4 regions of the Paenibacillus sp. BAC0078 genome follow, and region 4 is predicted to be linked to each of the others. Evidence: riboswitches for the same ligand, from Rfam matches in the RefSeq annotation. Region 4 holds a riboswitch; each other region holds the start of a gene.

Region 1 (2,201 bases), on a different contig from region 4:
TTATCGTCAAAGCCTTGCAGCATTCGATACTGTAAAGCTCCTAAATCCTCATCTGCATAAGCGGACGAAACAGCAAACAAGCCCCCCTCAAATTCCTTGCACACAAACGGACAGTCCTCTGTTCGGGCAGTAAGCTGTTGCATGAAAACAATGTCCCCTCCATACTGATATTCGAACAGCGTTCGGCTGCCGGGCTTGCCAAATGGGATTTGATTTGCGGAAATCCACTCCCAAAACAAATCAATCTCGGACTGTTCGTTGTCAGTTTTTATGGATGTAATCGCAAGCATCGGAGACAATGCCACAATATCCATATCCAGCGGCTTTGCTAGCTTGTCTGAGATCGTGTTCAGCGTTTCCATGGATAAATCATGTTTTGGTCGGGAGAACAGTTCATCCTCTACCTTTTCATAAAGCAGGGGCAGTGCGGATATCTGCGTGATACCGTGAGTGTTCATAGCATCTAAGAAGTCTGTAACATAAGATTTCAGTTGGGAGAGTGTGCTGATTTCGTCGTCAATTTCCTCAATTCGCTTAACAAAGCTTTGTACCAGCGTTTCCATATCTTGATTCTCATAAATTCGCAAAATATCCTTTATCGGAATCTGCATTTTCCGAAGCACCAAAATCTGCTGTAGCCGGTTAATATTTATGTTGTCATAAAAACGATACTTTTCAAGTGGTGGACGTTCACTCCGCAGCAAGCCTACTTGCTCGTAATATCGAAGTGTCCTTGAAGATATGCCAAATTTTTCGGTAACTTCGGTAATTTTCATTAACTTCATAACAGCCCTCCATACTTGTTCTCTTACTGCGATTATACCGATTGACCCAACGTCAAAGTCAATCCTTTTTGACCATCAATCCGATCCTCTGTTTTCATCCCCCTAAAAAAGGAAGAAATAGAACATCTTAATTTCACAGGAATAAATTCCGATAATAGAGGAAGTCCTCTACATCAAAAGTCATACTTACATAAGCATAAAGGGACAGAAAAACCGAGTTTTAAACAAAGGCAAATCCGTACGAAAGTCGGAGACGCAAAGCCACGGGCCTACTTCATCCAGGAGGGATGTTAGGGCAGCCGGGCCGCTCGAGGCACTTGGTTTTTTGGCGTGCCTAAAAATATCGCTGGGGGAGAGAAGTGAATGAGGTTCGGTAGGAAAAGGAAGTTTTCGCAGACGGTTGTGGCCGTAGTTGCGGTGGTGAGTATGCTTGGAGGGCTGCTGCCTAGTATAGGTGGTACGATGCAGGCCTCAGCCGCCGCAGCAGATCTGGGCCGGACGGACTATAGCGTGTCGGGAGAACGGCTGGTATGGCTCGAAGCAGACAGTGGCGGAGTGAAGCAGGTGCACGCGCTGAATCAGACCAGTGGTGCAAGTATGGTTCTTACGTCGGGTTCATCTGCTAAGGATGCGCCTTATGTGGATGGCACGGTTGCCGTATGGGCGGACAAAGGAAGCGAAGCGGAATCTTCACTCAATTGGGACATTTATAGTGCCGATCTTGTGACAGGCAAGAAGACTAAGCTCAACAAGCAATCCGGCCAATACGGTAATCCGACGACTGACGGTGTAGGTGTGGTCTGGTATGAACGCAAAAATTACGGCAGCATGATCTACCACGACCTGGCTACCGGCGTTGAGGCGGATCTCGGCGAAGGACGGTTCCCGGTGCTGGCGGATGGAAATGTGGTATACAAAAATGCCCGTGACGGAGGGCTTAGTCTGCTGAATTTGAGCAGCGGGGTTACGCGCGCACTTGTTAGTCTGGGCGGAGCCAATTTTGTGGACTGGTTTGTTTTTAATGGCAGTCATGTGCTGATCAAGCAAAAAAACGGTGCCTCCGAAAGCAAATATGTGCTTCTGAACATCAAGGACCTGACAGCTCAGCCAGTGGATCTTACCGAAATGAAGGCCGGAGGAACACAATATGCCTTTATGTCCATATCTAAGGGGCATGCGGTGTTTCAAGACGAAGTGGACGGTAAAACAACGCTGCAGCAAGTAAACCTTTCTACATATGCAGTACAATCGCTTCCGGCGATAGAAGCAGGAGCGAAGCTGATCGGAATTAGCGGAGATAAGCTGCTATACAGCAAGAAGGATGACTACATAGAATCGTTAGACTTGAAAAAAGACACCAATCCAACGCCAACGCCAACTCCAAGTCCAGGCACGACGCCATCCCCAGGTACAGTC
Region 2 (2,201 bases), on a different contig from region 4:
GAACAGATCAATGCCCTCAAGTCCGTTGCCGAAGAGACAGAAAAGATGACCCAAGCTGTATTCCAGTTGCAAAAAACAATCCATATTTTCAAATTTTAGGCGTCCCCTGCAATGCTGCCGCTTGAGCAAAAAATGCTCATGCGGCAGTTTTTTTGTGTTTACAATTTCCTTGATGTAATATTCACCAAATGCTGAATTTTCGCAGTATAAAATGATAATTTCAATTTGCATTTATATCTGGATAAGCTGAGCTTGGAAAATGAATCCAAAGGACGATAGTGCCGCAAGGAATGCTTGTACGATTACGATTAGCAACTGGGAGTCTAAGTATTCCCACAGTTACGGCCATCCTCCGTGATAACTATCAATAGCACCATGGTCCGGCATTTCAAATCCCGTTTGCATTTTAGGACTTTTTCACCTGGGACTTTATTATTTTATTTCCTGCATTAATATTCACTTGGCATGCAAATCAATAAATGTCGTTAATCGTTATATTCGTCAAATTTCGAGCTTATTTGATCAAATATATTGACAAAAGCAGCGCTAGGAATATATTGTAAAGTAAAATTATGCTTTATTTCATTAATAAAAATATATTGGCAAAATTCTCCGAAAGGGAATGACGCAAAGCCATGGATCTACAGTCTCATGCTTCCCGGGACCATGACAGCCAGGTTGCTTAAGAACCGGAACGTCTGTATTATGTTTCTCTCGTTCAACATGGTTATTTAGCAGCTGCCTGTGCTCCTTCTGAGTGCAGGTTTTCTATTTAAGCTAAATAAATAATAACATTGGGTGGGGTGGATTTTCTGAAAACAGTCGCAGATTATATGGCTCAGGCACTACGAAACCTCGGTGTAACACATTCTTTTGGCATAATCGGCAAGTCTATTTGTCCTGTAGTTCTGAAGATGGTTGATCATGGCATTGAGTTTATTCCCGGAAGACATGAATCCAGTTCTGGGTTCGAAGCCGCAGGTTATGCTCTAAAAACCGGCGGCCTTGGAGTGGCCTTCGGCACCTCCGGTCCAGGCGGAACCAATCTGCTTACCGCCGCAGCGCATGCCAAGGCAAACAACCTTCCTGTGCTGTTCATTACCGGCCATCAATCCATCAAGGAGCTGGGGATTCCCCAGTGTCAGGATTCTTCGAACTATCTTGCCGATCTGGCGGATATGTTCAGACCCGCAACTCTGTTCAGCAAGCTGGTTGAACGCGGAGATCATTTCAGCACCATATTTAATCATGCCATTTCGACGGCTTTAAGCGGCAAGCGGGGTCCTGTCCACCTGTGCATCCCTTTTGATGTGCAGACAGAACTCCTTGAAGAGTGCCGGATTGTGATCCCTGAACGGGAGAGTCTGATCAGCCACAGTAATTTCGAGCGGGTGATCTCGGCTATCAATCAATCCAGCCATCCCCTCATCATTGCCGGCAAAGGTGTCAACCGCTCCGGAGCGCATAAAGAGCTGGTTCAGCTCGCAGAGATGTTCAATATTCCTGTTGTGACTTCTCCTGGGGGCAAAGGCGCTATTGCCTGGGATCATCCGTTATATCACGGTCCAATCGGTGTCGGCGGCTGCAAGCATGGCGATGATTTGTTGAACCGCAGCGATTTGTTCATCGTGCTCGGTTCGCGGCTGAGCGATATGACCATCTGCAATCTCAAGGCGGAGAACCATCCGCAGACCTTGATTCAATTTGATGTCGATCCTACGTTTGTCGGGAAAATATTAAACTCTCCCACCATTTCTGTCAGCGGCGATTTGCGTGATAATCTGGCGTTCTATCTGCAAAATGTCGATACCAGCAGCATTCCGGCACGTCAACCGGAGACATCCCCGCGTTATACAGAGGAGCTTCCTGTATTGTCCAAGCTTTCTCTCGCTTCGGTAATGAGCACACTGAGCGAACAGCTCCCTTATAACAACACCCTCTTTGTTGATGACGGCAGCCATGGCTTCCATGCTGTGAAGTGGTACAACGTGAAGAAACCGGGCAGCTTTGTCTTTGATGCCTATTTTGCTTGCATGGGCAATTCAATTGGCATGGCTATAGGCGCAAAGGTAGCCTCACCTGAAGAAACCATTGTCTGCATTACCGGCGACGGATGCTTTATGATGCTCGGGGCGGAAATCAACACAGCAGTGTGCAAGGATATCCCCGTCATCTTTATCGTAGTGAACAATATGCAGCTC
Region 3 (2,201 bases), on a different contig from region 4:
GGAACACTGGATATCAAAGAGCTGAAGCTCGCCAGTGCATACACAGTAACCGATGCAGGAACGAATAACGGTGCGCAGGATCTCGGGGATCATTTTAAAGTGAAGCTCCTCAAAGACACCTATGTCAGCGGCGATATTACCAATTATGTTCTCGGGGAGATTTCGCTCAAGGATTTGAAAAATACGTCAAACTATGATTTGATCAGCACAGGCGCAATCCCTGGCGGCATCAGTGCCGGACAATCCAAGGTGTTCAAGGTAGCCTTCGTATTTGTCGACAACGGTCAGGATCAGAACGTGTTCCAGGGGGATAAATTGTCCCTCACCTGGACATTCAACGCCAAACAAGGCCCCGGTGAATTGAAATAAGCCTCATCTCGCGCAAAAACGGCGTATCCTCCCTCATCCGGGCGGGGTATGCCGTTTTTCTTCCTGCTCACCGCTTTGCTGAAGCATTGATTTTTGTCCGTTATGCGAAAATTTGTTATACTGTTAACAAAAAATGCGGAGGGGCGTTTAATCGTGCCGGATAATATGGGTAGCCGCATCCATCAACTCCGTCTGGAAAAAGGCTTGTCCTTATCCGAGCTGGCTGACAAGGCTGATGTGGCGAAATCATACTTAAGCAATGTTGAAAGAAATATTCAATCCAACCCCTCAATTCAATTCATTGAAAAAATCGCCGATGCGCTTCAGGTTTCCATCCATAATCTCCTCTATGGCGAGCCCGCAGATACGGAAGAGCCGCCCCTGGACGGCGAATGGTTCCGGCTCGTTCAGGAAGCTATGGCCTCAGGCATAAGCAAACGGGAATTCAAAGAGTTTCTGGATTATCAAAAATGGCGGCTGGAGCAGAAGGATGGGTAGTTCGAGAAATATAAGGATACAGTATAGTGTGATACTTATACTTTCTCATAATTGCAGAAAAGGACACAGCGCATTCCGCTGTGCCCTTTTCCGTATATATCCCTGCATCGAAAACGCCCTACATGACCTGCAATGCCTTCTCGCCCAATGCCTTCTCACTGAAAAACCGGCGGATTTCCTCCGCCCCGATGCCCGCCTTCCTGGCCGACATCAGCAAATGCACCCATTCTAAATCCAGATCAACTGCCTGCAGTTCCCCATTATTCCCCTGGTTGGACTTTTCCAAGATATCTCCTCCTAGAATATTTGCGTCCCCAGGCAGTCCGGCCGTCGTAGTATTTCTACATTAGACCCGAGACTTTGTGCCCCTGCCTTTCAGCAGGTTTACCCTTTACTGGACCCTTTACATGAAAGGATCTGGCTAGAAACCAATGTAACCGTTACCCGCAATAACATTATACAGAATCTCACATAAGAAGTGTGTCGATTTTCGGATTTTTTTTTGCTAAGTCGTGCAAAAGATTAGCTTTTTTTGCAAGGCTTTGTCCGGGTAATAAAGCTTGCGGGACTGACCATGAATTGCATCATAGCAAACGATATCCGTTCTTCATCATTTATGGGCTGAATCATGCCGTTTTGCGAACGGATTGCACGAAAGTATGAATTGATTACGCGGCTTGAAAGTAGCACAATAGGAGAGAAATGAAACCGCAAACATTGCAGCTCCACCGGGCGCTGACGCCTAGTGCCACAAGTGGGGTTCATCCGTTGGGAGGATGCATTCATGGCAGTCAAAGAGCCCTATAACGAAACCATTTGGAGTAAATATCACGGACCCAATCTGGGCTACATTCAGGAAAAATATGAACAGTTTGTTAAGGACCCCGCTTCAGTAGAGCATCATTACCGCGAGCTTTTTACGGTTTACGGACCTCCTCCGCTTACCCCGGATGCTTTGCCGGCTCCGAAGCCTGCGCTTTCGGGAGATACGGAGTGGCTCAGAAAAGCCGTAAGAGCTTCCAAGCTGATTGCCAATATCCGTATATATGGCCATATGGCCGCTAATATTGACCCGCTTGTCCGGGGGAACAATCCGATGGCGAAATGGCTCGAATACGAAACCTATGACCTCACCCGCGAAGACCTGACTGCGCTGCCCGCATCGCTGATCTGGGAGAATGCACCGGATGATGTCAAGACCGCCTGGGATGCCGTTCACCGGATGCGCCAGGCCTATACCCGGACCATAGCCTATGAATTCGGGCATGTGCACGAAGAGCAGGAGCTGCGCTGGCTGAACAGCCAGGCAGAGTCCACCAGCTCGCCCGCACCCT
Region 4 (2,201 bases):
TTTTTGGAAGCCGCAAATGGGTATTCTGAGGTTATCATAACTAACGGAGGTGATTTTCATGCGTAAGTTCTCTTTTTTGCTTATCCTTGCGGGGATTCTTATCATGCTGTATCCAAAAGCGAACGAGTGGTACAACGATTGGGAGCAGCAGAAGCTGCTGGAAGAAGCCGAACAGGCCTATAGTGAAGTTACGCCCGCTCCGCCGTCAGGATCAGACCTGAGCAAGCCGTATGCGGCAGTTACCAAGCTGCTGTCAGAGGAATCATCTGCGAATGAACAGGCAGAAGCAACTGAATCGCCAGCTCCGGACATTCAGGTAGGCGGCAAGATCATCGGAATTATCCAAATTAACAAAATCGACCTGAAGCTGCCTATCCTTGAAGGGGCAACCAAAGCCAATATGAAGCATGCCGCCGCCCATATGAAGGAGACAGCACCGATTGGTGAGGTCGGCAATGCCGCAATTGCAGCCCACAGATCAAGAACAACAGGGAGACTCTTCAACAGATTGAACGAAGTCGAAATTGGCGACACCATTTCCGTTACAACAAGCAGGCAGGATTTCAAATACGTTGTTTATGATATCTCTATCGTGGAGCCTACAGATATTTCGGTGCTAAATGGGCATAACGATGACAAAATACTTACCCTGATTACATGTGATCCATTGGTCAATCCAACCCACCGGCTGATCGTGCATGCTAAGCTAGTTATATAAAAATTCAACTAAAAATAGTGTGAATCTAGTGATTTGGGTCTTGAATATAGAGATAGATATGGTACTATGTAACTATAAAAGCTAAACACGATAACGGCAAACCTATCGAAAGATAGGGACGCAAAGCTAAAGGGCCTTCCCGCTATGGATGGCAGCCAGCTACCGAATGAAGAGGCTTTTTTTGTTTGTTCTTAAGCTAAATCTAGTAACTTCTAGTAGAAGTAAGAACAGATAGAACTTATACGATAACGGCAAACCTATCGAAAGGTAGGGACGCAAAGCTAAAGGGTCTTCCCGTTAAGGATGGCAGCCAGCTACCGAAAGGAGTTTTATCCATGAAGAAATTCTTTTTTACATTATTAACATTGTTTGTAGTTGCTACTTCCGTTCAAGCGGGATCTGTTGAAGCCGCAAGCACGGACACCGGCTGGTTGAATACAGCTCAATTGGATCAGGGTGTTATCTCGGTATCCTATGCCGTCCCTAAGGACAAGCGTGTCAAGCTTATGATCACCAAAGACAACAACAGCTACACTTACAACCTCTATGCCTCCAGACAAACCGAAACGTTCCCGCTGCAGCAAGGCAATGGTTCTTATAAAGTATCTGTACTTGAGAACACCACCGGTAACAAATACAAAGTGATTTCTTCCGAAACCGTAGATCTCAGTCTGAGCAATGCAAATGCCGTATATCTGGGCTCCGTACAGAACGTGAAATGGAGTTCTTCCGATACAACAGTTCTGAAGGCTAAGCAACTAACGCAAGGTCTGACAACTGACGAAGCAAAGGTAAAAGCGATATACAACTATATTGTGTCTAACGTAAAATACGACTACACCTTGGCCTCCAATGTTTCAACGGACTACATCCCTAACAATGACAATACACTCCTCACCAAAAAGGGGATCTGCTACGACTACGCTTCATTGTTTGCTACCATGCTTCGCAGTGAAGGCATTCCAACTAAGCTGGTTATGGGGAACTCAAGCTACGTTACTACCTATCATGCTTGGAACGAAGTCTTCCTTAATGGCAAATGGGTAATTATTGATACGACTGTAGATGCAGGATTGGCGAAGAACAGCCAGACAACAGGATTGATCAAAGATGCAAGCAAATATACTGCAGCTAAGTTCTATTAAGAACAAGCAGTTGTTTTCATAATCTAGCCTAATTCATAGATAACCCGCTTAAATATTAAGTGGGTTATTTTTCTTTGTTTATAGGGGTTGCTTTTTCATAGGGTTATGAGGTATTATGATTAAGCGTTGTTAGAGCGCGGCAAAAGTTAATAAGAAATAGCTGAATAAGTTGTTTCGAAAAAAACTGTTGCGTTTCTGAAATCAATGTGATATATTATAAGAGTTGCTGCTGACGTGAACACCGTCGTGGGCAACGAGCTTGATCTTTGAAAACTGAACAACGAGTGAGTATCGGAAATCACTTCGGTGATTCCAAAATGAGAATTTTAATTCTCGTC

Evidence for each region. A riboswitch is a leader RNA that binds a small molecule or an ion and turns the genes downstream of it on or off. The one in region 4 is predicted to bind cyclic di-GMP.
Region 1: it holds a riboswitch for cyclic di-GMP, as region 4 does, so the genes downstream of both, ACX1DY_RS10560 (S-layer homology domain-containing protein) here and ACX1DY_RS28690 (transglutaminase-like domain-containing protein) in region 4, are expected to answer to the same signal.
Region 2: it holds a riboswitch for cyclic di-GMP, as region 4 does, so the genes downstream of both, ACX1DY_RS11050 (thiamine pyrophosphate-binding protein) here and ACX1DY_RS28690 (transglutaminase-like domain-containing protein) in region 4, are expected to answer to the same signal.
Region 3: it holds a riboswitch for cyclic di-GMP, as region 4 does, so the genes downstream of both, ACX1DY_RS18015 (anti-repressor SinI family protein) here and ACX1DY_RS28690 (transglutaminase-like domain-containing protein) in region 4, are expected to answer to the same signal.

Annotation. Positions count from the first base shown of each region.
Region 1 is NZ_JBTLRW010000004.1:254,516-256,716, forward strand. Features, by position in the region: gene ACX1DY_RS10555 (MerR family transcriptional regulator) at 1-785, opposite strand, end outside; cyclic di-GMP riboswitch class I at 1,005-1,097, shown strand; gene ACX1DY_RS10560 (S-layer homology domain-containing protein) at 1,149-2,201, shown strand, end outside.
Region 2 is NZ_JBTLRW010000004.1:365,584-367,784, reverse strand. Features, by position in the region: gene ACX1DY_RS11055 (methyl-accepting chemotaxis protein) at 1-99, shown strand, start outside; cyclic di-GMP riboswitch class I at 592-686, shown strand; gene ACX1DY_RS11050 (thiamine pyrophosphate-binding protein) at 804-2,201, shown strand, end outside.
Region 3 is NZ_JBTLRW010000009.1:118,932-121,132, reverse strand. Features, by position in the region: gene ACX1DY_RS18025 (TasA family protein) at 1-369, shown strand, start outside; gene ACX1DY_RS18020 (helix-turn-helix domain-containing protein) at 535-867, shown strand; gene ACX1DY_RS18015 (anti-repressor SinI family protein) at 986-1,153, opposite strand; cyclic di-GMP riboswitch class I at 1,182-1,266, opposite strand; gene ACX1DY_RS18010 (2-oxoglutarate dehydrogenase E1 component) at 1,652-2,201, shown strand, end outside.
Region 4 is NZ_JBTLRW010000026.1:70,703-72,903, forward strand. Features, by position in the region: gene ACX1DY_RS28680 (GtrA family protein) at 1-29, shown strand, start outside; gene ACX1DY_RS28685 (class D sortase) at 59-718, shown strand; cyclic di-GMP riboswitch class I at 804-885, shown strand; cyclic di-GMP riboswitch class I at 959-1,040, shown strand; gene ACX1DY_RS28690 (transglutaminase-like domain-containing protein) at 1,054-1,863, shown strand.